Regions from separate parts of the Limnohabitans sp. Rim8 genome, predicted to be linked through region 1. Evidence: predicted binding sites of a transcription regulator. Region 1 holds the regulator's gene; the other holds the start of a gene.
The links. Region 1 encodes FNR, which switches genes on or off when oxygen is low (the NO sensors DNR and NnrR bind a similar motif). Its sites were predicted from a motif close to TTGATNNNNATCAA; they were not measured.

Region 1 (14,463 bases):
CGTGAGCGAAAAATCAGCATGGATTTGCCCGTGGCTCTGGGCATGGTGGTGACCTTTGTGGTGAGCACTTTGGGCACTTTTGAGCCTCTCGGGCTGTTTGGTGCAGAGGTTTTTTTCGACTCCTTCACCATGTTCGTTTTCTTTTTGCTGACGGGACGATGGCTGGAGTTGCGCATGCGCGACCGCACAGCGGGCGCCTTGGAGGCGGTGCTGAACCGACTGCCTGAAAGCGTCCGCAAGCTTCAACCCGACGGCTGCTGGGTGCTCATGTCAGTTCGTCGTCTGCAAGTGGGAGATGTGATCGAGGTCTTGCCCGGCGAGGCTTTTGCAGCGGATGGCTTGGTGTTGAGTGGCCAGGCTCAAGTCGACGAAGCCTTGCTGACCGGGGAGTCGCGGCCCTTGGCTCGTCAAGCTGGAGACCGTGTGATCGCAGGGAGCCACAACCTGAGTGGCATTTTGCAGATCCAGATTGAGCAAATTGGCGCATCCACGCGTTACGCACAAATCGTGTCCTTGATGGAAAGTGCGGCCGTTTCCAAACCGGCCATGGCTTTGCTGGTGGACCGTTGGGCCAAGCCCTTTTTGATGGGCGTGATGTTGGCGGCGCTGGGCTCGGCCATCTACTGGTGGCCCACCGACCCCGCCCATGCGGTGATGGTGGCGGTGGCGGTTTTGATCGTGACCTGTCCTTGTGCCTTGTCGCTGGCCACGCCTGCGGCCATGCTGGCCACGGCTGGGGCACTCGCCCGCAGCGGTGTTTTGGTGCGTCGGCTCAGCGCTTTGCAAAATCTGGCGGGCATCGATACCGTGATTTTTGACAAGACAGGCACCTTGACGCGCGATGCATTTGAAGTGGTTCGCATCCACACCCGAGAAGGAGTGGGGCAAGCGCGGGCCTTGGACTTGGCGGGCACTTTGGCGCGCCATTCCTTACACCCAGTGTCGCGGGCCTTGTGGTCCAAAGCCCGGCGTCAAGCCCAAGCCGAGAGCCGATTGCCTGCGCTGGAGGCGCTGTCGGCGCACGAGCTGATTGAGCAAGCGGGGCAGGGTGTGCAAGGTGCTTTGAAGTGCCCAGGACAAGATGGCATGCTGTTTCGCTTGGGCTCTGCCGCTTTTTGCGCTGCACCGCCTCTCGCTAGTCACCACTTGCAAGTGAGCTTGGCTGACGCATCGGGATGGATGGCCAGCTTTGAGTTGGCCGAAGAAATCAGACCCGAGGCTGCGCGCGTGGTGCGTCAACTGAAACAGCTGGGGTTGCGCTTGAAAGTGCTGTCTGGCGATGGCCAAGCGGCAGTGACCCAAGTGGCGCATGCGGTGGGCATTTCAGAAGCGCAGGGCTGTTGCAGCCCCCAATACAAACTGCAAGCACTGCAGGCCTTGCAAGCCCAAGGTCACAAAGTGGCGATGGTGGGCGATGGCTTGAACGACGGTCCTGTATTGGCCGGGGCCGATGTGTCTTTTGCCTTGGGACAAGCCGTTCCATTGGCGCAGTCCAAATCAGACTTTGTGCTGATGAGTGGACAACTCGATGTGCTGGTCAGTACGGTGCAGCGCAGTCGCCAGACCCTTCGCATCGTCCGGCAAAACCTGTGGTGGTCGGCCATTTACAACGCTGCATGTGTGCCGCTGGCCGTCGTGGGTTGGTTGCCCGCATGGGCGGCGGGTTTGGGCATGGCACTCAGTTCACTGGGGGTTGTGCTCAATGCGCTGCGCCTGTCCAAGGCCTTGCCCGAAGTGTTGACGACACCGGATGCAGCCCATCCATCCACTTAATTCAACAACATGGACATCCTTTATTTGTTGATTCCTTTGTCGGTGGCCTTGGTGTTTTTCATCTTGGCGGGTTTGTGGTGGGCCATCTACCGCGGTCAATTTGAGGACATCGAGGCCGAAGGCGAACGAATTTTGCGTGACGATTGATTTCGATCAAGTCCTTGCAATGTACGCCCGTGCACACTCGTTTCGAAGATTTTAAAAACAAGAGGTGAAAATGAAATTTGCCAATATGCAGGCGACTTCGTACAACGACAAGGTGGTCAGACAGTTCGCCATCATGACGGTGGTCTGGGGTGTGGTGGGCATGCTGGTCGGCGTGATCATTGCGGCCCAGCTGACTTGGCCGGAGCTCAACTTCGGCATTTCTTGGCTCAGCTATGGGCGTCTTCGGCCCTTGCACACCAACGCGGTGATTTTCGCGTTCGGAGGTTGCGGCTTGTTTGCCGCCGCTTATTACGTGGTGCAGCGCACCTGCAACGTGCGCCTGATCAGCGACAAGCTCGCCGCTTTCACCTTCTGGGGCTGGCAATTGGTCATCGTCTTGGCGGCCATCTCTTTGCCCTTGGGATTCACCAGCGGCAAGGAATACGCCGAGCTCGAATGGCCGATCGACATCCTGATCACACTGGTCTGGGTGGCTTTTGCAGTGGTGTTTTTTGGCACCATTGGCACACGCAAGGTGCGTCACATCTATGTGGCCAACTGGTTTTTTGGGGCCTTCATCATCGCCGTGGCATTGCTGCACATTGTCAACAGCGCGGCCTTGCCTGTGGGCATGATGAAGTCTTACTCGGCCTACGCGGGCGTGCAAGACGCGATGGTGCAATGGTGGTACGGCCACAACGCGGTGGGCTTCTTTTTGACGGCCGGTTTCTTGGGCATGATGTATTACTTCATCCCCAAGCAGGCTGAACGTCCTGTGTATTCGTATCGCCTGTCGATCGTGCACTTCTGGGCGTTGATTTTCACTTACATGTGGGCGGGTCCCCACCATCTGCACTACACCGCCTTGCCCGATTGGACACAGTCGATCGGCATGGTCTTCTCACTCATTTTGTTGGCCCCCAGCTGGGGCGGCATGATCAACGGCATCATGACCTTGTCGGGCGCTTGGCACAAACTGCGTGATGACCCGATCCTGCGCTTTTTGATCGTGTCTCTTTCGTTCTACGGCATGTCGACTTTTGAAGGCCCGATGATGTCCATCAAGACCGTCAACGCGCTGAGCCACTACACCGACTGGACCGTGGGCCATGTGCACTCGGGTGCTTTGGGTTGGGTGGGTCTGGTGACCATGGGCTCCATGTACTACCTGATTCCCCGCCTGTTTGGTCAAAAGCAGATGTACAGCGTCAAGGCCATTGAAATCCACTTTTGGACGGCCACCATCGGCATCGTGATCTACATCGCAGCCATGTGGATTGCCGGTGTGATGCAAGGCCTGATGTGGCGCGCCATCAACGCGGACGGCACCTTGACCTACACCTTTGTGGAGTCCGTCAAAGCCACTTACCCGTTCTATGTGTTGCGTTTGCTCGGTGGTTTGCTGTACTTCGGCGGCATGTTGATCATGTTGTGGAACACCTTCAAGACGGTGACGCAAGGTCGTTCGGTGGAAGTCCGAATCCCCAATCTCGAAATCGCACACGCCTGAGGAGAAATCAAACATGGCTCAAAACCAAAAATCAGGCGGCTTGTCGCATGAGAAAGTCGAAACCAACAACTTCCTGATGATCGTGCTGATCCTGCTGGTTTTGTTGGTGGGTGGCATGGTTGAAATCCTGCCACTGTTCTTCCAAAAATCAACCACCGAGCCGGTGCCGGGCCTCAAGCCCTACACCGCGCTTCAAGTGGTGGGGCGCGATGTGTATGTGCGCGAAGGCTGCTACAACTGCCATTCGCAAATGATTCGCCCCTTCCGCGCCGAAACCCTGCGCTACGGCCCTTACTCGCTGGCGGGTGAATTCGTCTACGACCGGCCATTCCAGTGGGGCTCCAAGCGCACGGGCCCCGATCTGGCCCGCGTGGGCGGTCGCTACAGCGACGAGTGGCACCGCATCCATTTGACCAACCCGCGCGATCTGGTTCCTGAGTCCAACATGCCGGCCTATCCGTGGCTTGAGAAAGCACCTGCCAGTGCTGCCTCCATCCAAGCCCATATGAACGGCTTGCGCACCTTGGGTGCGCCATACAGCGACGAAGAAATTGCCAAAGCACCTGAAGCGGTGAAAGACAAGACCGAGCTGGACGCCGTCATCGCCTACCTGCAGGTGCTGGGTACCCACCGCAAATAAGGAATTGTCATGGACATCAACACCATGCGCTCTGCCGTGACCTTGCTCGCCTTTTGCTGCTTTGTCGGCATCGTGGCGTGGGCGTGGTCGCGCCGCAACCAGGCCGAATTTGACGAGGCGGCACAACTGCCGTTTCGCCAGGACGACTGAGCCATCCTCCAGCACAAAAAACAATACCAAGGAATCTCCATGAGTGACTTCATCAGCAATTTCTGGCACGTGTATGTGGCCGGCATCACGCTGTTCAGCATCATCGCCTGCTTGGCTTTGCTGTGGTTCAGCGGCAAGGCCAAGGCCATGACGGCCAACGACAACACCACGGGGCACGTTTGGGACGGTGACCTGCGCGAGATGAACAACCCGCTGCCACGCTGGTGGGTGGGATTGTTCGTCATCACCATCATTTTTGCTTTCGTTTACCTGGCCATGTACCCGGGCGCAGGCAGCTTCGCAGGTAAATTTGGTTGGTCTTCGGCCGGTCAGTACGAGGCCGAAGTGGCCAAAGGCCATGCCGAAGTGGCGCCGCTTTACGCCAAGTTTTCTGGGATGCCGCCCGAGCAAGTGTCCAAAGACCCGCAGGCCCTGGCCATTGGTGATCGTCTGTTCATGAACAACTGCGCCCAGTGCCACGGCTCTGACGCACGCGGCAGCAAGGGCTTCCCCAATTTGGCAGATGCCGATTGGTTGTATGGCGGCACGCCAGATGCCATCAAAACCACTTTGGTACAAGGCCGTGCCGGCAATATGCCGCCCATGGCCGCAGCCGTGGGCACGCCCGAAGACGTGCGCAACTTGGCGCACTACGTGCTGAGCATGTCGGGCAGCCCACACGACTCCTTGCGTGCATCGCTGGGCAAGTCCAAATTCGGGGTCTGTGCCGCTTGCCACGGCATGGACGGTAAGGGCAATCAAGCCATGGGCGCACCCAACCTGACCGACGACATCTGGTTGCACGGCTGGGGAGAGAACGCCATCGTGAACATCATCAACAACGGCAAGCTCAATCAGATGCCCGCACAGGCCGATAAGCTGACCGAAGGCCAGATCCATGTCCTCGCGGCGTATGTCTGGAGTTTGTCCAACAACGCCGTGGCCAAAGTCACCAAGTGATGACAGCCATTGCAGCAGGCCGTGTCCGCTGCAAAAACTGATCCAAGGTTTGCACGTTGCCTACTTCCGATAAACCATCCTCCCGCGGTGTCATTCCCATCGCGCCTTTGCCAGTCGAAGGGGAGATGGTGTCTTTGTACCAAGCGCAGCAAAAAATTTACCCCCGCAGCGTGCAAGGCATGTTTGCGCGTTGGCGTTGGTTCACCGTGTTCGTCACGCAATTGGTTTTTTATGGTTTGCCATGGCTGGAGTGGGGTCAGCGACAGGCGGTTTTGTTTGATCTGGGTGCGCGCCGCTTTTATATTTTTGGTTTGGTGCTCTACCCGCAGGACTTTATTTACCTGACCGCTTTGCTGGTCATCTCAGCGCTGTCGTTGTTTTTGTTCACGGCAGTGGCTGGGCGGTTGTGGTGTGGCTTTGCATGCCCACAAACCGTTTACAGCGAGGTCTTCATGTGGGTCGAGCGCCAGTTTGAGGGCGACCGCTCAGCCCGTCAACGTTTGGACGCGGCGCCCATGAGCTTCAACAAGCTGTCGCGCAAAAGCGGTAAACAAGCGGTTTGGCTGTCGCTGTCTTTGTGGACAGGTTTCAGCTTTGTCGGCTACTTCACGCCGATACGCGATTTGACCGCGTCGATCCTGTCCTTGGGTTTTGGCCCTTGGGAAATTTTCTGGATTCTTTTTTACAGCTTGGCCACCTATGGCAACGCTGGATTCATGCGCGAGCAAGTCTGCAAATACATGTGCCCTTATGCACGCTTTCAAAGCGCCATGTTCGACAAGGACACTTTGATCGTCACTTACGACGAGGCGCGTGGCGAGCCGCGTGGTGCCCGCTCCAAGAAGGCAGACCCCACAGCCCTCGGGCTGGGCTCTTGTGTGGACTGTACTTTGTGCGTTCAGGTCTGCCCCACGGGCATCGACATTCGCAAAGGCTTGCAGTACGAGTGCATAGGCTGCGGCGCTTGTGTGGATGTGTGCGACACGGTCATGGACAAGGTGGGCTATCCGCGTGGCTTGGTCAAGTTTTCGACACAAAACGCGCTTGACCATGGTTGGACTTGGGGACAAACGGTTCGGCGAATTTTTCGGCCTCGTGTGCTCATTTACACCGCTGTGTTGTGGGCCATCATCATCAGCGTTGGTGCGTCTTTGTGGTTGCGCTTGCCGTTCAAGGTGGACATTGAGCGCGATCGCGCCACCATGGCTCGTATCGTGGCAGGCGGCAAGATGGAGAACGTGTACCGTCTGCAAATCATGAACGCGGCAGAGCAAAAATTGACGTTCGACCTACAGGTCGACGGCTTGCTGGGCCTGAGTCTGGTCAGTGAAACGGGCGTGCAAGTAGCGGCAACCGAATCGCGCTGGGTCTCTGTCCGTTTGCAAATGCCCTATGAGGCTGCAGCACCAGGTTCGCACCCGATTGATTTTCGCATTCAGGCGACCTGGCCAGATGGCCAATCGGCCGGTTTTTTGAGTGAAAAAACCGTGTTTTTGGTTCCCCGTTGAATGACTTTTTTGGAAAGACAAGCATGATCCATGCAATGAAGAACCCCCAAGATGGACTGCCATGGTGGCGATTTGGCCTGGTCTGGATGGTGTTTGCGGGCCCCGCGGTGGTGGTGGTGGCCGGGTTTACAACGCTCTACATTGCGGTGAGCCACCCTGACCCTGTGATCACGGTCACGCCGCGGACGGCGATGCAAGAGCGCCAAGGCATCACCCATGCGCCTGCCATGCAAGGACGCAACCATGCCGCGACGGGTGAGTTGCCTGAGCCTGCTGAGTCTTCATCTGAGCCCACCAAACCTTGAAGTTTGGTGGTCCAGGGCCTCAACCCAGCTTGAATATTTCAGTTGCAGGCGTTGTGGTTGACCAACCGTTGCAGACCATCGCTGTCTAGGATGCGGACGTGGCGTTGTTTTACTTCGACCAATCCGTCGTCGACAAATTTTGAAAAAGTGCGACTCACGGTCTCAAGCTTCAGGCCCAAGTAGCTCCCGATTTCTTCACGCGTCATGCGCAGGACCAGCTCAGACTGCGAGAAACCCCGTGCATGCAGGCGTTGGACCAAGTTCAACAAGAAAGCAGCCAAGCGCTCCTCCGCACGCATGCTGCCTAAAAGCAGCATCACGCCGTGCTCGCGCACGATTTCACGGCTCATGATTTTGTGCACATGGTGTTGCAGAGCAGTCACTTCGCGAGAAATTTCCTCGATCCGATCAAAAGGCATCACACAGACCTCTGCGTCCTCCAGGGCCACCGCGTCGCAGCTGTGCTGGTCGTTCACGATGCCGTCAAGGCCTATGATTTCGCCCGCCATCTGGAAACCCGTGACCTGGTCGTGCCCGTCTTCGGTGGCCAGGCAGGTTTTGAAAAATCCAGTGCGAATCGCATACAAAGAAGTGAACTTGTCGCCGTTGGTGAACAAGGTGGTGCCTCTTTTGACCTTTCGCCGAACGGCGACCAAGTCGTCTAGTCGGTTCAAGTCATGGTCATTCAGGCCCATGGGCATGCACAACTCGCGCAAGTTGCAGTTGGAGCAGGCGACTTTGATGGCTTGTGGATTCATGTTTTATCCAATGTAAAAAAATGAATTTGCTCTGGATCAAGTCTTGAGCTTAAGGCCAAAAATTGACGTATGTTCAGCCTGTACCCGATATGGACTGGAAATCATCGGAAACCGGTAGCTTGTTTGATTTGGGTCAATACTTGGGCTGGGTCTGAAAGGCAAAGTCGTGACATTGTTTGGCACACGTTTTACCAAGGGGCAGACACATGTCCGTCATCACGCCTGAATTGTTGACACGCTTTGATGTATCTGGACCGCGATACACCTCTTACCCCTCTGCTGACCGATTTGTAGAGGCATTTGGCCAGGCCGATTACATCCAGGTTTTGCAGCAACGCCATTGCGGCCGTGTGGGGCAGCAGTCGCCCTTGTCCTTGTACGTTCACATTCCGTTTTGTGAATCGCTTTGTTATTACTGTGCTTGCAACAAAATCATCACCCAACACAAAGACCGGGCAGCCACGTATCTGCGATACCTCACGAAAGAGGTGATCCTGCACAGCCAACATCTGGGGCTTGGTCAGCCGGTGAGCCAATTGCACCTGGGTGGGGGCACGCCCACCTTCATGAGCGACGAGGAACTGCGTCAACTCATGGCCATGTTGCGGGCGCACTTTGCTTTTGTTCCCGGGGGTGAATACTCGGTTGAAGTCGATCCGCGTACCGTGGATGAGGGCCGTTTGGCTGTGTTGGCCGAGTTGGGCTTTAACCGCCTGAGTTTTGGCGTTCAGGACTTTGACCCTGCCGTACAAAAAGCGGTGCACCGAATTCAACCGGCCGAGCAAGTTTTCCAGCTGGTTGAAGCCTCACGCAGATTGGGTTTTGAATCGGTCAATGTGGACCTGATATACGGTTTGCCCTTGCAAACTCCCGCGTCTTTTGACCGGACATTGGCACAAATCAAAAGTCTCAGGCCTGACCGAATCGCACTCTACGCTTACGCGCATTTGCCGGATCGTTTCAAGCCGCAAAGACGCATACACGCGCAAGACTTGCCGGTGGGTGGCGCCAAGGTGGCCATGTTGTCGCGCTCGCTCGATGCCTTGACCGAGGTGGGCTACATCTATATCGGCATGGACCACTTCGCCTTGCCAGATGACCCATTGGCGGTGGCGAAAAGGCAGGGTCGTTTGCACCGAAACTTTCAGGGCTACAGCACCCAAGCCGATGGCGATTTGATCGCTTTGGGCATGTCCTCGATTGGCCGTGTCGGTTCCACTTACAGCCAAAACGCCAAGACCATGGAAGAGTATGTCGACGCGTTAGACCAGGGCCGTTTCCCTGTGGTCAGGGGGGTGGCGCTGTCACGCGACGACCTGATTCGCCGCTCGGTCATCATGGCCTTGATGTGTCAGGGTCATGTGCAATTCGAGTCGATCAACTTGGCTTGGCTGGTCGATTTCAAGATGCTCTTTGCCAAAGAGTTGTGCCAACTTGAAGACCTGCAAGCCCAGGGATTGGTTCAACTGAGCGAGACGGGCATTCAGGTGACACCAACAGGGTGGTTCTTTGTGCGGGGCGTGGCGATGGTGTTTGACCGCTACCTTCAGGCGGACCGAAATCGCCACCGGTTTTCCAAAATCATCTGAGCTTACAAGCCTCCCTGTTTGACCAATCTGGGCATCGTTGACAATGACCAGATGGACCTACAACTGAATTCACCATGCAAAGCTCTTTGGCCATCACGGCCCTGATGATGGGGGTTCTCGGTGGGCCGCATTGCGTGGCCATGTGCGGCGCTGCCTGTGCGGGCTTGGGCCAAGCCGCTGGAGAAAGACGTGCGCAGGCCATGTGGGCCTTCCAATTTGGTCGCTTGGGTGGCTATGCGCTTTTGGGTGCCTTGGCTGCTGCCAGCATACAGGGCTTAGGGTGGCTGACCACGCAATCGGCCGCCATTCGCCCCGTCTGGACTTTGCTGCACCTGACGGCCTTGGTGCTGGGCTTGCTGCTCATGCTGCAAGCCCGTCAACCTGTGTGGCTGGATGCCGGTGCGCGCCGTTTGTGGGCGCGCGTGCGTGCCTTCAACACCCGCTGGGCGCGCGCTGCACCGTGGATGGTGGGCGGGCTGTGGGCCTTGATGCCATGCGGTTTGCTTTATTCGGCCCTGATGGTGGCTGCCCTGACCAGCCAGCCGCTAGAGGGTGCAGCCACCATGGCCTTGTTTGCCCTGGGCAGCAGCATCAGCCTTTGGGCAGGGCCTTGGATTTTTTTGCGCATGCAAACCCTGGGCGACGGATCTTGGGGCATGCGCACAGCGGGGTTGGCTTTGACCAGCGTGTCCGGTTGGACCTTGTGGATGGGGCTGGTTCATGACCAAGCGCCTTGGTGCGTCACTGGATGAGACGCATGTCCAACCACCCCGTCAAGTAGCACTCATGCCTTTGTTGAACATGTAGACCGCAAGAAACACCAAGAAGAAAGAAAACACCCTTTTCAATTTCTTCACCGGGAGTCGATGTGCCGCTCTGGCACCGAAAGGGGCCGTCAAAACGCTGAAGCATGCAATGACCACCATGCCAGGTAGCCAAATATAGCCAAGTGACCAGTCTGGCAGGTTATCCAGTTTCATACCGCTGATGACAAAGCCGGTGACATTCGCAAGTGCAATGGGAAATCCCAAAGCAGCGCTGGTGCCAATGGCGTTGTGTATGGCCACGTTGCACCAGGTCATCAAAGGCACACTGACGAAAGCTCCCCCAGCGCCAACCAAGCCAGACAGCAGCCCGATCAGACCACCCATGCCCAATTGACCTGCGAAACCCGGCATTTGACGTGATGGTTTTGGTTTTTTATCCAAAAACATTTGAAAGGCAGAAAAAGAGACAAACAGACCAAACAAAATGGCCAATGTGGCGCCTTTTACAGCTACAAAAATCCAGAGGCTGGCCATGGCACTTCCCAGCACAATGCCAGGCGCTAAACCTTTGACCAAGTCCCATCGCACAGCGCCCAACTTTTGGTGGGTCCTCACGCTAGAGACCGATGTGAACAAAATGGTCGACATGGACGTCACAATGGCCATTTTGATGGACAGATCGTCAGCGACGCCCATGTTGCCGAGTAAAAAACTCAACACTGGAACCATCATCAACCCACCGCCCAAACCCAACAAGCCAGCCATGAACCCAACAACCGTGCCAGTCAGGGCCAGTTCTAAAAAGATTTGAGCTTCCATGGGTTTAGGCCAATCCGAGTTTCTGAGCCATGCCAATGCGTTGCAATTTACCAGTAGCCCCTTTGGGAATTTCTTCCATCAGCAAAACTTTACGCGGCACTTTGAAATCGGCCAAACGTGTGGCCGTGTATTCGCGGAGTTCTTTTTCAGTGGCCGACATGCCTTCGCGCAGAACCACGGCAGCGCCGACTTCCTCACCCAACTTGTCATGAGGGATGCCAAAGCAAACGACCTGTGCAACAGCAGGATGGTCCATCAAAACTTCGTCGACTTCGCGCGGGCTGATTTTTTCTCCACCGCGGTTGATGATTTCTTTGAGTCTGCCTGTAATGCTGACATAGCCCTGTGCATCCAAGACGCCTTGGTCACCCGTTCTGAACCATCCATTGCTGAAGGCTTCCGCGTTGGCTTTGTTGTTGTTCTCATAGCCAGGGGTGACGTTGCTGCCGCGGATCACAATTTCGCCAGTGCTCCCTACCGGCAATAAATCACCCTCTGCACTCATGATGGCAATTTCGGGGCCTGCAGCCAAGCCGACGGTGCCTGGTTTTCTTTGTCCAGGCGGCAGCGGATTGCAAGCCATTTGGTGGGCCGCCTCGGTCATGCCATAAGCTTCGATCACTGGCGCATTGAAGGTGGCTTCGAGCTCTGCCAAAACCTGCGGCGGTAACGAAGAGGATGATGAACGAATGAATCGAAGTGGCACCCTTGAAATGATTTCTTTGTTGTGGGCCGATCTGGACAAAATAGCTTGGTGCATGGTGGGCACTGCGGTGTACCAAGTGGGCTTGACTTCGTCCATTTGGCTGAAGAACTTCAAGGCATTGAACCCGCTGGTGCAAAAGACTTCCCCGCCTTGAGACAGCGGCGCCAAGATGCCGGCAATCAGGCCGTGAATGTGGAAGAGGGGCATGACATTCAAGCCGCGATCGGAACTGGTGAAGCGCGTACTTTGGGCAATGTTCTGCGCTGAAGCAGTGACGTTGCGGTGTGTCAGTGGAACAATTTTGGGGCGCGAGGTGGTGCCCGATGTGTGAAGCACCAGGGCCACGTCGTCAGGCTGAGCTTGACCAGGGTGCTGTGCCGCCTTTGGCGAGAGGCCATTCATGTTCAACGTGAAAGAGCCAGCGCCCATCGTCGGTGTGGGTTCTAGTTCGATGAGTGCGATACCCATTTTGGCGGCGACTTCCACTGCAGGGCTGTTCGAACCTTTTTCAACGACCAAGGCTTTGGCGTTCAAGTCATTGAGATAAAACTCGAATTCATCGGCGCGGTAGCTGGGGTTGAGGGGCGCTGAGGTACAGCAACAGGCCACGGTCACAAAACTGGCCGCCATTTCTGCGCTGTTGGGTAAAACGAGCGCCACACGATCGTTCCGGCCAATACCAACTTGGTTGAATTCTTTTTGAACATAGTTATTCAGTTTCATTAATTCTGAATAACTCATAGGCGCACTGTTGGCAGCGGTCAAACAAACAGACTCAGAATTACCAAAAGCCAAAAGTTCATGGAGGGTTTTCATGGATGAAAGATAAAAAAGTGTTGTTGAACGGATTTTTTACTCGACAAGATACAAATCATTCTAGTACGATACTAACGAGTCAAATAAATTACCAAGGAGTTTACTGTGAAAAATCGTCTCTGGATGTTCATCAACACAGCTGCCTTGGCGGTCAGCTGCTTGTTCAGTTTCAACGCTCAAGCCCAATCTAATTGGGAACCCACTAAAAATGTCGAGTTCATCGTGCCAGCAGGCACGGGCGGCGGCGCTGATCAAATGGCGCGGTTTCTTCAAGGGGTGATTACCAAGCACAAACTCATGGCCCAACCCTTGGTGGTGGTCAACAAATCGGGGGGTGCGGGAGCAGAAGGCTTTTTGGATGCCAAAGGGGCTCGACCAGATGGTCACAAAATCATCATCACACTGTCTAATTTATTCACGACCCCCTTGGCAACGGGTGTTCCCTTCAATTGGAAAGATCTGACCCCTGTGGCCATGCTGGCATTGGACGAGTTTGTGCTTTGGGTCAATGCCGAGTCACCCTATAAATCGGCGGGCGACTTGACCAAGGCCATCAAGCAAGCTGAACCTGGCAAATTCAAAATGGGCGGAACGGGTTCCAAACAAGAAGACCAGATCATCACGGTGGCCATTGAAAAAGCCACCAACAAAAAAATGATCTACATCCCTTTTAAAGGCGGTGGTGATGTAGCGGTTCAATTGGTAGGAAAGCACGTGGATGTCACGGTGAACAACCCCATTGAAGCGGTGGCCCACTGGAAGGGCGGCTCTTTGAGGGCATTGTGTGTGTTTGATTCTCAGGTCATGCCTTATCCCAAAAAAATCACCCCTACACAGTCTTGGAAAGACATTCCCACCTGCAAATCGCAAGGTCTTGATGTCGAGTATTTGATGTTACGTGGCATTTTCATGCCGCCCAAGGCCACGCCAGCACAAGTGGCTTATTTCACCGATGTTTTACAAAAAGTACGCCAACTTCCTGAGTGGAAAGAATTCATGGAGACCGGCGCTTTCAAAGACACCTTCATGAAGGGTCAAGAGTTTCAAGATTGGTTGCTGAAAGCAGAGGTGGAGCATTACCGCCTCATGCGTGAAGCGGGTTTCCTCGCCAAATAAAAACTCTGAGGACCTTGTCATGAAAACAAACACACACCTGCAAATGCGGTGGATGGAGTTGTTGGTGGCTGCATGCTTTGTAGGCGTGAGCTTGTTGGTCATAACCGACAGTATTCGCGTAGGCAAGGCATGGGGCAGCGATGGCCCAGAACCTGGTTATTTCCCTTTTTACATTGGTTGCCTTTTGCTGGGCGGCGCTGCTTGGGTCATTTTGCAAACCTTGCTGAGTTGGAAGAAAGACGATGGCAAAGAAGTATTTGCCGAAAAGCATGAGTTCAACTTGATGTTGCTGATGCTCATCCCGTCTGCGGTCTTCACGGCCGCCATCTTTGTTTTGGGAATTTATTTGGCCTCAATGACTTTCGTCGCAGCCTTTATGGTCTGGCAGGGCAAATACAGTTACTACAAATCAATAGCAGTCGGCTTGGGTATCAGCGCAGCTTTGTTTGCCTTGTTTGAGGTTTGGTTCAATTTACCGTTGCCAAAAGGCTTCATTGAAACTTGGTTGGGCCATTGATCATGGATGAACTCAACAACCTGTTTCATGGCTTTGCAGTTGCGCTGACACTGCCTAACATTGGCTTCATGCTGATAGGCATTTTTCTGGGCGTGTTGATTGGTGTATTGCCAGGTTTGGGCGGTGCCAATGGTGTGGCCATTTTGCTGCCTCTGACCTTTGGCATGTCACCCACGTCCGCCATCATCATGCTGTCTTGCATTTACTGGGGTGCCTTGTTTGGAGGCGCCATCACTTCCATCCTGTTCAACATTCCAGGTGAGCCTTGGTCGGTGGCGACCACCTTCGATGGTTACCCCTTGGCGCAAAAGGGCAAGGCCGCGCAAGCCTTGACCGCGGCCTTCACATCGTCATTTGTGGGGGCCTTGGTAGCCGTTCTCAT
Region 2 (14,463 bases), on a different contig from region 1:
TGACTGTGGCACCCGGTCAAGTGGTGTTGCTTGAAAACTGCCGCGTCAACAAGGGGGAGAAAAAAAATGACGAAGCGCTGGCTCGCAAAATGGCCGCGCTGTGCGACATCTATGTGAACGATGCCTTTGGCACTGCGCACCGTGCCGAAGGCACGACCTATGGCATTGCCCAGTTCGCTCCGATTGCCTGTGCGGGGCCTTTGCTGGCTGCTGAAATTGATGCGATTGGCAAGGCGCTAGAGGCGCCCAAACGCCCGCTGGTCGCCATCGTGGCCGGCGCCAAGGTCAGCACCAAGTTGACCATTTTGAAGAGCCTCGCGCAGAACGTCGACCAGTTGATTGTGGGCGGCGGTATCGCCAACACGTTCATGCTGGCTGCGGGTTTGAAGATTGGCAAGAGCCTGGCCGAAGCCGATTTGGTGAGCGAAGCCAAAGCGGTCATAGAGGCCATGAAAGCGCGCGGTGCCGAGGTGCCGATCCCCACCGATGTGGTCACGGCCAAAACCTTTGCGGCAGACGCTCTGGCCACGGTCAAGCGGGCCAGCGAAGTGGCTGACGATGACCTGATTTTGGACATCGGCCCAGAGACCGCTGCCAAGCTGGCCGCGCAGCTTAAACAGGCTGGCACCATCGTATGGAACGGGCCCGTGGGTGTGTTCGAGTTTGCGGCGTTTGAAAATGGCACCAAGGTGATTGCGCAAGCGATTGCAGAGTCCAATGCATTCAGCATTGCGGGTGGCGGTGACACGTTGGCCGCGATCGCCAAATACGGCATTGAAAAGCAGGTGGGTTACATTTCGACCGGTGGCGGTGCTTTTCTCGAAATTCTCGAGGGCAAGCAGCTTCCAGCGTTTGAAATTTTGGCCAAACGCGCAGCCCATTGATCTTCGATCTGTCAAACCATTGACCGCAACAAAAAACCCCGCATCGCGGGGTTTTTTGTGAATCAAAGCGGGCTTTTAAGCTTGGGCGGCGGGCGGTAAATTGCCCCTCACCGGGCTGGTCATATTGCCTTTGAAGTCGGTCCAGCATTCCCGGCTGAAGTCGTACATCTTGCAGTTTTTGGCGGTTTCGAAGTACCACTTCCAACTGAAGGCTTGGACGATGATCCGGCCAGGCAGCATTTCTTCCAATTTGGACTGGGCTTGCTTCAATCGATAAAGGGGGATGCTCATGTCCACATGGTGGGCTGTGTGCTCCATGATGTGGTGCATCATGCCGCCGATGTTGAAGGGGAACGTCAGGTGCACGGTGGTTGACACAAATGGCGCGGCCTTCGTCCAGGCGGCTTTGTTGTCATGCCAAGACACTTTGACGTGGGTGTGGTGCACATAGACCACGAAACCGATCATGGTGTTCCAGCCAAAGAACGGGATCAACACGCCCATCAGCAAAGACAACCAGACCGATTGCCCCGTATAGACCGCGGCAGCGGCAACAGTGCCCAACCAAAAAGCACCAAACAAACTCACCAGCAAGCTGTCCTTGAAGAAGATCGGACGGCGAGTGGGCATGTGGGTCTTGTTGGGAAAGAACTCGCGCTTCCACCAAATCTCGATCATGTAATAAAGGCCCGGCGCCCAACCGCTGCGGTAGGCGCGTTGCAGCAAACGCTGCACAGGGTTGAGTGCGGCAAATTCCTCGGCCGTCAAAGGCGTCCAGACAAAGTCCACGCCTTTGAGGTTGGTGTAGCCGTGGTGCACCACGTTGTGGCCCGTATCCCAAAGGCTGTAGGGCGTGAGAGACGGCAAGAACGCGATGCGGCCCAGCACTTTGTTCAGTTCGCGGTGGGGCGTGAGGCTCTGGTGGCAGGCATCGTGGCCAATCACAAACAAGCGGCCAATCACAAAGCCAGCCATGGCGCCGCAAAGCAGTTTCACCCAAATGGCGTCAAATGCCACAGTGGCTGCAATCAGTGCAAAAAACAAGGCGTAGTCAAAAGCCAACAGCACCAATGCACGCATGGTGCTGCGTTGCGATAACGGGGTCAGCCATTCGCGCAGCGTTTTGCGGTGCGGTAGGGGTTGGTCCAGCGCAATGGGTTGATCGACGGACGGGGTGTGTAAGGCAGTCATGACGCTCAAATGTAAATCGGGCAAGCATGAGTTTAGTCGGCAAGCCTTTTCATTGGCCTGACAGAGATCAATTCAAGGGCTTTGCTTGGGGTTAAGGGGCCGCTGTCGCGCATATCCCCGAAAGAAACAAAGACGTCACTTTTTCGTGTGAGAATTCAAAACTATTAAAAGGAGATCTCCGAATGCCCCGTCGCGCCACCAAGATTGTTGCCACTTTAGGCCCTGCTTCCAGCGACCCAGCGCTGCTCGAAGCCATGATCCGCGCCGGGGTGAACGTGGTTCGCCTTAATTTCAGCCACGGCAAAGCGCAAGACCACGTAGACCGCGCCAGCCTCGTGCGCGAAGCCTCGCAGCGTGCCGGCCGTGAAGTGGCCATCATGGCCGACCTGCAAGGTCCCAAGATTCGTGTGGGCAAGTTTGCCGAAGGCAAAGTCATGTTGGAGCCCGGTGCCCCCTTTGTATTGGACGCCTCGCGCACCGAGTTGGGCGACATCCACGGGGTGGGCTTGGACTACAAGGAGCTGCCCCGCGATGTGAAGGCGGGTGACGTGCTGCTGCTCAACGATGGTTTGATCGTGCTGAATGTGGTGGGCGTCAAAGGTGAGCAAGTACACACCACCGTCAAACTGGGCGGTGAGTTGTCCAACAACAAGGGCATCAACAAGCAGGGGGGCGGCCTGACGGCGCCGGCCTTGACCGCCAAGGACATGGAGGACATCAAAACCGCCATGAGTTTCCAGGCCGACTATGTGGCGGTGAGCTTTCCTAAAAACGCCACCGATATGGAAATGGCCCGCCAACTGTGCAACGTGGCGGGGGCCGAATATGGCCATAAGCCGGGCCTGATTGCCAAGATCGAACGTGCTGAAGCCATTCCTCACCTTGAGGCCATTCTCAAAGCAAGCGATGGGATCATGGTGGCCAGGGGCGATTTGGCCGTTGAGGTGGGCAATGCCGCCGTTCCCGCCCTTCAAAAGCGCATGATCAAGCTGGCCAAGGTGCACGACAAGGTGGTGATCACGGCCACCCAGATGATGGAAAGCATGATCACCAACCCTGTGCCCACCCGCGCTGAAGTGTCGGATGTGGCCAACGCGGTCTTGGACGGCACTGACGCCGTGATGCTCAGCGCCGAGACTGCCGCGGGCAAGTACCCGCTGGAGACGGTGGAAGAGATGGCCAAGATTTGCGAGGCTGCCGAAAACGCCGAAGACCCGACCTTGGATGCCGATTTCAAAGGACAGACTTTCAGCCGCATCGACCAGTCGATCGCCATGGGCGCTTTGTTCACCGCCCACCACTTGGGGGCCAAAGCCATTGTGGCCATGACCGAGTCGGGCTCAACAGCCCTTTGGATGAGCCGCCATCGGGTGCACATTCCCATTTACGCGCTGACCACCAAACTCAATTCACAGCGCAAGATGGCGCTTTACCGCAACGTGCGCCCCTTGTTGATGGACACCAGCGCTGACCGCGACACGGCATTGGCCGAAGCCGAAGCCCACCTGAAAAGCCGCAACATTGTGGGCACTGGCGACGTGTATGCCATCACCTGTGGAGAACCCATGGGTTCTCCCGGTGGCACCAACATGCTGCAAATTTGCAAAGTGGCTTGAGCTTGGAGGGGCCTGATTGGTCCCCTTGCAGGGCGTGGCTCAGGCCCATATCCGACCGAAGCCTATAAAATCTGGGTCAGTCTTGAGCCGGATGTTTTGCCGGCGCGTTCAATTTTTCAAACTTCCCGGGATATCATCACCATGGCACTCGTTTCAATGCGCGAGCTGCTGGACCATGCAGCCGTTAACGGCTACGGCATTCCAGCTTTCAACGTCAACAACCTCGAGCAAGTCCAAGCCGTCATGATGGCGGCCGACGAGGTCGGCGCACCGGTCATTTTGCAGGCCAGTGCAGGTGCCCGCAAATACGCTGGCGAGCCCTTCATCAAATACCTGATCCAGGCGGCTACAGAGCAGTGGCCCCACATTCCCTTGGTCATGCACCAGGATCACGGGCAAAGCCCGGCGATTTGCCAGGGCGCGATCAACTTGGGTTTTTCGTCGGTGATGATGGACGGCTCCTTGCTGGAAGACGGCAAAACCCCGGCCGACTTTGCCTACAACGTGGATGTGACCCGCCGCGTGGTCGAGATGGCCCACCTGTTGGGTGTTTCGGTGGAAGGCGAGTTGGGTTGTTTGGGCAACCTCGAAACCGGTGAAGCGGGTGAAGAAGACGGCATTGGCGCAGTCGGCAAGCTCGACCACAGCCAGATGCTGACCGACCCTGAAGAAGCCGCCCAATTCGTCAAAGCTACCGGTTTGGACGCGCTGGCCATTGCGATTGGCACCAGCCATGGCGCCTACAAATTCAGCCGCAAACCCACGGGCGACATCTTGGCCATTGGCCGCGTGAAAGAAATCCATGCCCGCATCCCCAACACCCATTTGGTGATGCACGGCTCGTCCAGCGTGCCGCAAGACTTGCTGGCAATGATCAACCAGTACGGTGGCAAGATGAAGGAAACCTACGGCGTGCCCGTCGAGGAAATTCAAGAGGCCATCCAACACGGCGTGCGCAAGATCAACATTGACACCGACATCCGTTTGGCGATGACCGCCGCTTGCCGCAAATTCTTGTTTGAAAACCCCGACAAGTTCGACGCCCGCGAATGGCTCAAGCCTGCCCGCGAGGCCGCCAAGCAAATTTGCAAGCAGCGTTATCTGGAGTTCGGCTGCGAAGGCCAGGCTGGCAAGATCAAGGGCGACACTTTGCAAGTGGTTGCTGCCAAGTACGCCCGTGGTGAATTGGCGCAAGTCGTCCATTGAGCCGATAGGCTTTTCCTTATCGATTGCCTGACTGATTTGCCATGACCTCTGCGCTTCACACCTCGGCCCTGACCTCCTTGCCTCTGCTGGCGCGTGGCAAGGTGCGTGACAACTACGCCGTAGGCGATGACCGCATCTTGATGGTGGCGTCAGACCGCATCAGCGCATTCGACGTGATCATGGGCGAGCCGATTCCGGGCAAAGGTGTGTTGCTCACGCAAATGGCGTTGTTTTGGTTTGACCAACTCGGCCCCAAAGGCCTCAACATCTGCCCGATCCACCTGACAGGCGAAGCCCCCGAGAGCGTGGTGAGCGCTGGCGAGGCACCGCAGGTCACGGGTCGCTCTATGCTGGTCAAGCGTTTGAAACCCATCCCGGTCGAGGCGGTGGTGCGCGGCTATCTGGCCGGCAGCGGCTGGAAGGAATACCAAGACAGCCAGGCCGTTTGCGGTGTGAAATTGCCCGCGGGTCTGAAAAACGCCAGTCGCCTGCCTGAGCCCATCTATACCCCGGCGGCCAAAGCGGCGGTGGGTGAGCACGACGAAAACATCACCTTCGAGCAAACCGTGGCCATGATCGGTGCCGACCTGGCCACCCGCATTCGCGACATCAGCATCCAGCTTTATGTGGCGGCCCGTGACATCGCTGCCACCAAAGGCATCATCATTGCCGACACCAAGTTTGAGTTTGGGCTGGATGCCGATGGCACCCTGGTGTTGATGGACGAGGTGCTGACGCCCGATTCATCGCGCTATTGGCCTGCTGAGAGCTATGTGGAGGGGGCCAACCCACCAAGCTACGACAAACAGTTTTTGCGTGACTGGTTAGAGACCGCCCAGGTCAATGGCAAGCCTTGGGACAAGACCCCACCCGCACCGCGCCTCCCGCGTGAGGTGATCGAGAACACAGCGGCCAAGTACGAAGAAGCCATGAAGAGGCTCATGGCCTGACTTCACCGCATTTCAGACGCAAAAAAGGCGCTGCATGGCAGCGCCTTTTTGGGGGTGATTTGGAAATCAGTGGGTGAACGCCAGCAGTGTCATGGCGTCGAGCAGCAAGGTGGTGCTGGCCACCAGCAAGCTGGCGCAGGCGAGCGTGCGGCCGCGCGGGTGCAGGTATGCGCCCCAGAATACAGCCAGGCAAACCAGTTCCAGACTGCCGCGCATCCACAGGTAGGCGCCGCTGTCCATCAGCTGGGCGGCACCGGAACTCATGAACACGGCATACAGGAAAACACCCTTGACCAGCCAGAGGGCAGCGCCAAAATGCACAGAAGTCAGTTGTGCCAGTTGGCTGCGCCAGGTTCTGTTCGAGCGCGCCGGCGCACCACCGAGCAGGCATTGCAACTCTTCAGGGGTGATCAGGGGCTCGGCGCGTGACATGATTCAAAATGAATTCCAAAGTGTTGTTTAAATTTTAAGTTGAAACCACCCGCAAAAGCAATGCCCTGACCCGATTCTTATCTTGAAATCGGTCAATGTGTGTCAGGGCAAGTATTACATTCGGCGTTTTGATCGCCAGAACGAGGAAATGGAATGACGCTTTTTCGCCCTGCAACCACCTTGATGGTGCAGTACGCCCATTACCACCGCGATCGCCGCAACATCGTGACCCATCTGCTGGGCATCCCGCTGATTTTTCTGTCCATCGGCGTCTTGCTGCTGGGCCCGGCCTGGGTTGTGGCGGGTCAGACTGTGACGCTGGCCTGGGCCATGTGGGCACTCACCAGCCTGTGGTATCTGAGCCGCGGTGATCTGTTGCTGGGCTTGGCCACATCGGTGGTGAATGGCATACTGATCGCGGTTGCCCATGAGGTGCCACCTCTGGCGCAAGCCCTGGGGCTGGCGGTTTGGCAGGCGGGTTTGGGCTTGTTCTTGATTGGCTGGCTCATCCAGTTCATCGGCCACTATTTCGAGGGCCGCAAACCGGCTTTTGTCGACGACGTCGTCGGCTTGTTGGTGGGGCCGATGTTTGTGGTGGGTGAGGTGCTCATGTGGGCCGGGTTGCTGCAGCGCATGCACATGGACATCGAGCGCCAAGCAGGACCCACGCGCTGAGATGCTTGGCGGCTTACCCGTGAAAAAGCCCGGTCAGCATGCATCGCAGCAGCTGGCCCGGGCTTGAGGTTTTGGGCTGAGCTGGGCTCAGTTGAGCATCATGCTCAGCTTGCGCCGGTAGCCCGAGATCATCGCCATGTGCGGGTCTTCTTGCATGGCAGCCTTACCCATGAGTTCGATGCCGCCCGCTGATTTGCCGCTGGCGTCTTGTGTTTTCGGCTTGGGCGGCGTCATCAGCTCCAGCAGGGCGACAAAAGTTTTGCGTGGGGCTTCGTCGTCCCACTTCTTGTCGCGCATGATGATTTCCAGCAACTCGTCCATGGCCGCTTCCCATTGGCCAATGGCGATCAGCAATCGGCTTTTGGCAAAGCGGGCCTCAAAGTCGCGTTTGTTCTGGGCGATCAAGGCGTCAAACTGATCCAGCTCCCACTGACCACGCGGGTCGGTGGTCACAAACTCCAGGGCGTTGAGCCACTGGGTTTGGGCCTCAAAGCGCAGTGGTACCGGGATGCGGCTCATGGCGGGCGCCAGCAAGGCGGAGGCTTCTGCCAATTCGCCCAAACCAATCAGCAGCTTGACCAAATCAAAGCGGGCATCGTCGTTGCCGGGGTCGGTGGCCAGGGCTTGTTCCAAAGCGGCGCGGGCGCTGTCTGCGTCACCAGCTTGCAGGTGCTCTTGGGCTTCTTGGGCGGCGGCCTGTGCCTGCAGTTCTTCGGCGGCGGGCAAGTGTTTGTCCAAGAACTGTTTGACCTGGCCTTCGGGCAAAGCGCCCATGAAACCATCAACCGGCTGACCGTTTTTCAGCAACACGCAGGTCGGGATGCTTTTGATGCCAAAGGCTTGGGCCAGTTGCTGCTCTTGGTCTGAGTCGATTTTGACCAATTTGAAGCGGCCTTCATAAGCGGCCTCGACCTTTTCGAGGACAGGACCCAGCGATTTGCAAGGGCCGCACCAAGGCGCCCAAAAGTCCACCAGCACGGGCGTGGTCATGGAGGCTTCGATGACCTCGGCTTCAAAGTTTTGTATCGTGACGTCCATCATGGCAGGCAGTGTTCCGGGTTGTGTTTCGGCTCCAGATGAAGCGAAACCTTAAAATTCGAGATTGATCACGAAAAGCACCCAATGACTCAAGCGCTCATCGGCGTCGTCATGGGTTCCAGCTCCGACTGGGACACCATGCAGCACGCAGTCCAGATTCTCCAACAGTTTGGCATCCCTCACGACGCCCGCGTGGTTTCGGCCCACAGAATGCCGGACGATATGTTTGCTTATGCACAGAGCGCGGCAGAGCGCGGCCTGCAGGCCATCATCGCGGGCGCAGGCGGTGCGGCCCACCTGCCGGGCATGATCGCTGCCAAAACCACGGTGCCTGTGTTGGGTGTGCCGGTGCAGACCCAAGCTTTGTCGGGCGTGGATTCGCTGCACAGCATTGTGCAAATGCCCAAGGGCGTGCCGGTGGCCACCTTTGCCATTGGCGCTGCCGGTGCGGCCAATGCAGCCCTGTTTGCGGTGGCCATGTTGGCCAACAACGATGCGGCTTTGCGTCAAAAGCTGGAAGCTTTCCGCGCCGAACAAACCGCCATGGCCCGCGCCATGACACTGCCGCCCGTTTCACCAAAAGGTGCCGCATGAGCCGCGCGATTCTGCCGGGCTCCATGGTCAATGGCCAGATGGCCACTTTGGGCGTGATGGGAGGCGGCCAGTTGGGTCGCATGTTTGTGCACGCAGCCCAGGCCATGGGCTACTTCACCGCGGTGCTCGACCCTGATGCGGCCAGTCCTGCCGGACTGGTCAGCCACCACCACATCCAGACCGACTATCTGGACGAGCAGGGTCTGGCCCAGCTGATGCAGCGTTGCGCGGCCATCACCACCGAATTTGAAAACGTGCCTGCACCGGCCCTGCTGACCTTGGGCGCACACCGCCCGGTGGCTCCGGCGTCCGAGTCGGTGGCGATTGCGCAAGACCGCGCTGCCGAGAAGGCTCATTTTGTGCGCTGCGGCGTGCCGGTCGCGCCGCATGCCATCATCGAGACGGCCGCGCAGTTGGCAGCTGTGGGCGACGATTTGCTGCCTGGTATTTTGAAGACCTCTCGCATGGGTTACGACGGCAAGGGTCAGGTCCGCGTCAAGACACGCGAAGAATTGGCGGCGGCTTGGGCCGAGTTGAAGGGCGTGCCCTGCGTGCTCGAAAAAATGCTCCCGCTGCAGGCCGAGTGCTCGGTCATCGTGGCCCGTGGCGCCGACGGGCAGATGGTGAATTTTCCAGTGCAACTGAATTTGCACCGCGACGGCATTTTGGCCGTGACCAGCGTGTACGAAGGTGCTGTGCCGGCCGATGTGGCTGCGCAAGCCGTGGCTGCGACCCGCGCCATTGCCGAAGGCCTTCACTACGTGGGCGTGCTCTGCGTGGAGTTTTTCATCCTCCAAGGCGGCCAGCTGGTGGTCAACGAAATGGCCCCCCGCCCGCACAACAGTGGCCACTACACGATGAACGCCTGTGACCAATCGCAGTTTGAACTGCAGGTGCGCACGCTGGCGGGCTTGTCGCTCACGCAGCCACGCCAGCATTCGAGCGCCATCATGCTCAACCTCCTGGGCGATCTGTGGCCCGAAGTCACGCCCACTGGTAAAGGCCCGACCAGCCCCGCCTGGGGCCAAGTGCTGGCGCTGCCCGGCACGCACTTGCACCTGTACGGCAAGTTGTCGGCTCGGCCCGGCCGCAAGATGGGGCACCTGAACATCACCGGGGCCACACCCGAGGCCGTGCGCGCCACCGCCTTGCAGGCGGCGGCCTTGCTTGGCATGGAAGCGTTTTAAAGACCGCCATGATCCTGAGTGTCTCGGATGCTGCCATCGCGCAGGCTGCCCAAGCTTTGCGTGACGGCCATTTTGTCGGGTTGCCCACCGAGACGGTTTATGGATTGGCCGCCAATGCTTGTGACGATGCGGCGGTGGTGAAAATCTTTGTGGCCAAGGGCCGCCCCGCCGACCACCCGCTGATCGTGCATGTGGCCAGTGTGACGCAGGTGCCGCTGTTTGCCGCGCAAGTGCCCGACTTTGCACAAAAGCTCATGGCTGCGTTTTGGCCTGGTCCGCTCACTTTGATCTTGCCGCGTCAGCCCGGTGTGGCCAGTGCATCGGCTGGGGGGCAAGACTCCATTGGCCTGCGGTGCCCTTCGCATCCAGTGGCGCAGGCTTTGCTGCAAGCCTGTTTGCCGCTGGGTGTGCTGGGTGTTTCGGCACCTAGCGCCAACCGCTTTGGCCGCGTCAGCCCGACCACCGCAGCGCATGTTCAGTCCGAGCTGGGCCCTGACTTGTTGATCCTGGATGGCGGTGACTGCGATGTGGGCATCGAGTCCACCATCATCGATTGCACGCGGGGCGAGCCCGTTTTGTTGCGCCCGGGGCAGATCACGCGGGCGCAGATCGAGGCCGCTTGTGGTCGCGCTGTTCGGGGCAAGGATGACCCAGAGGAGGTCAGCGGCCAAGCCGCGCCGCGCGCATCGGGCACGCTCGAATCCCATTACGCGCCCCGAGCCAAGGTGCGCCTGATGTCGGCGCAAGACATCGCTGCCAAACTGCAGGCCTTGGGCCCTCACGCCAACAACTTGGGCTTGTGGTCAAACGAACGACCGGATGGCAGCGCAGGTGCCGGTGTGCTGTGGCGTGCCCAGCCGCACAGCGCCGATCAGGCAGCGCACGATTTGTTTGGCGTACTGCGCGATCTGGACGCCAGAGGTGTGACGCAAATATGGGTCCAACTGCCGCCCGACACGCCCGAGTGGGAAGGCGTGCGCGATCGGCTGCAGCGGGCGGCGGCTTAAGCAGTCGTTCAGCGGTACCGCAGCTTCATCACCAAGATCATCAGCGCCAGGCTGGTGGTGATGACGTTGGCGATGATGATGGGCCAGGCCACCATCAAGATGCCGTAGACCAGCCACAGCGCCACCCCCGAGGTGAACAGGCTGTACATGCCCAGCGAGATCCCGCTCACGTCGCGGGTGCGAAAAGTTTGCCAGGCTTGCGGTATGAAGCTGGCCGTGGTGAGAAAGGCGGCCACAGAGCCCACCCAGTCGATCAAATTCATGGTCCAAGTCCTTCGGAGAGATCTGCCTTTGGGGTCTTAGCGCGTTGCGCCGTGTTGTGCGGTGTTTCGGTCAAGGCTTGCGCGGGTGCGGCGGCTGGCCGTGGTTGAGTCCATGTCGCGCACCGTCCATTCCAGCAACTGGTCGAGTGCGACCCGCGCTTGGTGGGCGTTGGGGTGGTGTAGCACTGCGACCAGGGTGTAGCGTTGGCCGCTTTGCCCTTGCACATACCCTGCCACCGAGGCCACATCGCGCAGCGAGCCGGTTTTTAGCCAGGCATTCCCGATCACAGGCGATTGGGGGCTGCGGTCTTTCAGGCGAGCGGCTGTGCCGTCCACGCCTGCCACGGCCAAGGAGTCGGTGAACGCTTGGGCATGTGGCCCCGCGTGGGCTGCCTGCAACAAGGCGGTCAAGGCTTGCGCCGTGCTGCGTTCGGTGCGCGACAGGCCAGAGCCGTTGTCCAGAACCGGTTCGCTTTGAGTGGGAAAGCCATGCCGCCACCACTGCGACATGCGCAGGCGCGAAGCTTCAAAGCGCCCGGGTGCCCCCAACTCGCTGGACAGCGACAGGTACAGCTGCTGGGCCATCACATTGTTTGAAAACTTGTTGATGTCCTTGATCACTTCCGACAGCGGCAAGGATGGTGCATCCACCAGCAAACGGGCTTGGGCTGGGCGCGCGCCGTAGCGCACCTGTCCGCTCAGTTGCCCGCCCGCGCCAGCCCACAGGGCCTGCAATACGCGCGGGGCGTATTGGGCGGGGTCCGGAAAAGCCACTGGCCATTCTCGCTCGCCACAGTTGGCGGAATAGCCTCCGGCAAACCGAACCTGCAGCGGCTGGCTGAAGTCGGCCTGCAACTGGCGTCGCCAGTCGGTGCAAGGGGCCGAGGTCAAAGGCAGTTTGCTGGTGACCGATAGCCCCGCCATTGGGGGCTCAAAGCGCACCTGCGCCTGGCCGTTCGCTGGGTCAGGCGTGAAGGTGTAAATCACGGCTTTGAAGTTGAGCAGCAAGCCATCGGGCCCCACGTTGTAGGGGCGCAGGGGTTCGTCGTCAAAGGGTTCGTTTCGCTCGCGCACATCAAACACGCTGCGGTCGAGCACGATGTCGCCTCGCACCTCCCGCACACCTGCCGCTTGCACTTGCTTGAGCAAATCTTGCAGACGCTCGACCACCAATTTGGGGTCGCCGCTGCCTCGGATGATCAGGTTGCCTTGCAGCACACCGTCCCGGACGGGGCCATCGGCATAGATGCGGTTGCGCCAAGTGTGCGCAGGCCCGAGCAGGCTCAGGCCTGCGTAGGTGGTGAACAGCTTCATGACCGATGCCGGATTGACACTGCTTTGGGCATGGTGCGACAAACGTGGTGCGGCGGCTTGCGAGACTTTGGCGTCGACAGGCAAAGGGGCGATCAAGACACTCAAAGCCGATGGGGGCACCTGCGCTTGGCGCAAGATTTTCAAAATACCGGGCGGCAGATCGGCTTGGGGTGTACGCCCCGTTGGGGCTGCGCTTTCTTCTGACGCTGTGGTTGTGGCGGCCAGTGTGGCAGGCGCGGCCTGGGATAAGCCCAAAGCGGCCATCAGCAAAGCCCCAAGGCCCCATGGCTTGAGCGTTGTCCAAGTGTGAAGGGGACGGGTCAAGGTCATCGGGTGAGTCTAACCCGCCCCCATCCGTGGACCGGGGTGTTGCCCTCGGGGCACTATGATTCGAACCATGCGATTTTCTTCAAAAACCGTGGGGCTGGCTTCTGCGGTCATCACGGTGCTCATCTGGACCGGTTTCATTGTCATTGCGCGCGCGTCTGCATCACGGGGTTTGCTGCCTTTGGACATTGCGCTGGCCCGTATCTTGGGGGCCAGTGCGGTGCTGCTGCCCTGGGCCTGGTGGCTGATGCGTCCGGCTCGACGGGCGGGTGAACAGGTGGGTTCTTTGTGGGGCCTGTCGCCACTGCCTTTGCGCCAGACGGTACAAACCGGTTTTCTGGGCGGTTTTTTGTACGCCATCCTGGCCTACACCGGTTTCTTTTACGCACCAGCCTCGCACGCGTCGGTGCTCATGCCCGGCAGTTTGCCTTTGTGGACCACCTTGTTGGCCTGGCTGTTTTTGCGTGAAAAAGTGGCCGCTACACGTGCCCTGGGCTTGGGCTTCATCGTGCTGGGCGATGTGCTGGTGGGCGGTGCGAGTTTGCTCATGGCCTTTGATGGCGGCGAGGTCTGGAAGGGCGACTTGTTGTTCATGACGGCTGCCATGTGCTGGGCCAGCTACAGCGTGCTGGTGCGCCGCCATGGTTTTGACGCGGTGCGCGCCACCATGGCCATCACCGCTTTTGCATTTGTGTGTTTTGTGCCCTTGTTTGCCGTGCTGGTGGGTTTGTCCATCTTGCCTACTCAGTTGCACCAAGCGCCTGGGTCAGAAATTTTGTTTCAGGCGGTGTTTCAAGGCGTAGGCTCGGTCGTCATTTCGGGCATCACTTTCACGCAAATGGTCCGCCACTATGGCCCAGTGCGCTCGACCATGATCACGGCGCTGGTGCCGGGCTTGTCGGCGCTGGGGGCGGTGTGGTTTTTGGGTGAGCCCATGCACTGGAATTTGCTGGCCGGGCTGGCGCTGGTGACCGGCGGAATCTTGTTTGGTGTGAAGCAGTCCAAAAAATCCGACACCCGTCTTTCCCCTGTTGTCCCTGCGCCGAAGGCCGGAGGTCAGCCATGAGTGCAGCATCCGAGCGCCGATGGCTGGCTTTTGACACCAGCACCGATGTGTTGTCTTTGGGCGTGGCCCGTGGAGACCTCGTTTGGACGCAAACCTTGCCTGGCGGCGCACAGGCCTCGAGCAACTTGATCCCCGCGGTTTTGGCCATGCTGACCGAGGCCGAGATGCCGCTGGCCTCGCTGGATGCCATCGTTTTTGGCCGTGGGCCAGGCTCGTTCACCGGTCTTCGCACCGCCTGTGCCGTGGCCCAGGGTTTGGCTTTTGGCGTCAATGTGCCGGTTTTGCCCGTCGATACCTTGATGGCGGTGGCCGAAGAGGCGCGATGGGCGCGGCTCCAGGCAGGCCTCAGTGACACTGAACCTCAATCGCCAACCGACATGGCCGAATTTAACGAATTGACGGTGTTGTCCTTATTGGATGCGCGCATGGACGAGGTGTACAGCGCCGCTTACACCTGGCAGCGGCTGCCTGAGCAGCACCTAGGCCAATGGCGCGAAGCCTCGCCATTGCAAGTGTCGGCCCCCGAAAAAATTCAAGTGCCGCCAATGGACCCAGTGCTGTGCTTGGCGGGCAACGCCTTTGCGGCTTATGGCGAGCGCTTGCCCTTGGCATTGGCCCATGCCCCGCGGTGCGAGGCACTGCCCACCGCTTCGGCTTTGCTGCGCCTGGCGCCTGCATTGTGGGCGCAGGGACTGGCCGTTCCAGCAGAGCAG

Region 2: the regulator FNR is predicted to act here: its motif matches at 2,133-2,146, upstream of Q1M54_RS09320 (fatty acid desaturase).

Annotation. Positions count from the first base shown of each region.
Region 1 covers NZ_CALPTI020000008.1:74,139-88,601, forward strand. Annotated here, with positions in the region: gene Q1M54_RS07670 (cation-translocating P-type ATPase) at 1-1,773, shown strand, start outside; gene ccoS (cbb3-type cytochrome oxidase assembly protein CcoS) at 1,783-1,920, shown strand; gene ccoN (cytochrome-c oxidase, cbb3-type subunit I) at 1,991-3,430, shown strand; gene ccoO (cytochrome-c oxidase, cbb3-type subunit II) at 3,444-4,070, shown strand; gene Q1M54_RS07690 (cbb3-type cytochrome c oxidase subunit 3) at 4,080-4,220, shown strand; gene ccoP (cytochrome-c oxidase, cbb3-type subunit III) at 4,260-5,180, shown strand; gene ccoG (cytochrome c oxidase accessory protein CcoG) at 5,306-6,688, shown strand; gene Q1M54_RS07705 (nitrogen fixation protein FixH) at 6,712-6,993, shown strand; gene fnr (fumarate/nitrate reduction transcriptional regulator Fnr) at 7,032-7,751, opposite strand; gene hemN (oxygen-independent coproporphyrinogen III oxidase) at 7,958-9,340, shown strand; gene Q1M54_RS07720 (sulfite exporter TauE/SafE family protein) at 9,415-10,092, shown strand; gene Q1M54_RS07725 (sulfite exporter TauE/SafE family protein) at 10,114-10,926, opposite strand; gene Q1M54_RS07730 (acyl--CoA ligase) at 10,931-12,448, opposite strand; gene Q1M54_RS07735 (tripartite tricarboxylate transporter substrate-binding protein) at 12,572-13,564, shown strand; gene Q1M54_RS07740 (tripartite tricarboxylate transporter TctB family protein) at 13,584-14,081, shown strand; gene Q1M54_RS07745 (tripartite tricarboxylate transporter permease) at 14,084-14,463, shown strand, end outside.
Region 2 covers NZ_CALPTI020000011.1:39,074-53,536, forward strand. Annotated here, with positions in the region: gene Q1M54_RS09315 (phosphoglycerate kinase) at 1-884, shown strand, start outside; gene Q1M54_RS09320 (fatty acid desaturase) at 960-2,075, opposite strand; gene pyk (pyruvate kinase) at 2,258-3,691, shown strand; gene fba (class II fructose-bisphosphate aldolase) at 3,833-4,897, shown strand; gene Q1M54_RS09335 (phosphoribosylaminoimidazolesuccinocarboxamide synthase) at 4,939-5,847, shown strand; gene Q1M54_RS09340 (hypothetical protein) at 5,914-6,279, opposite strand; gene Q1M54_RS09345 (Mpo1-like protein) at 6,433-6,954, shown strand; gene trxA (thioredoxin) at 7,042-7,995, opposite strand; gene purE (5-(carboxyamino)imidazole ribonucleotide mutase) at 8,077-8,586, shown strand; gene Q1M54_RS09360 (5-(carboxyamino)imidazole ribonucleotide synthase) at 8,583-9,773, shown strand; gene Q1M54_RS09365 (L-threonylcarbamoyladenylate synthase) at 9,782-10,780, shown strand; gene Q1M54_RS09370 (SemiSWEET transporter) at 10,789-11,043, opposite strand; gene dacB (D-alanyl-D-alanine carboxypeptidase/D-alanyl-D-alanine-endopeptidase) at 11,080-12,687, opposite strand; gene Q1M54_RS09380 (DMT family transporter) at 12,755-13,750, shown strand; gene tsaB (tRNA (adenosine(37)-N6)-threonylcarbamoyltransferase complex dimerization subunit type 1 TsaB) at 13,747-14,463, shown strand, end outside.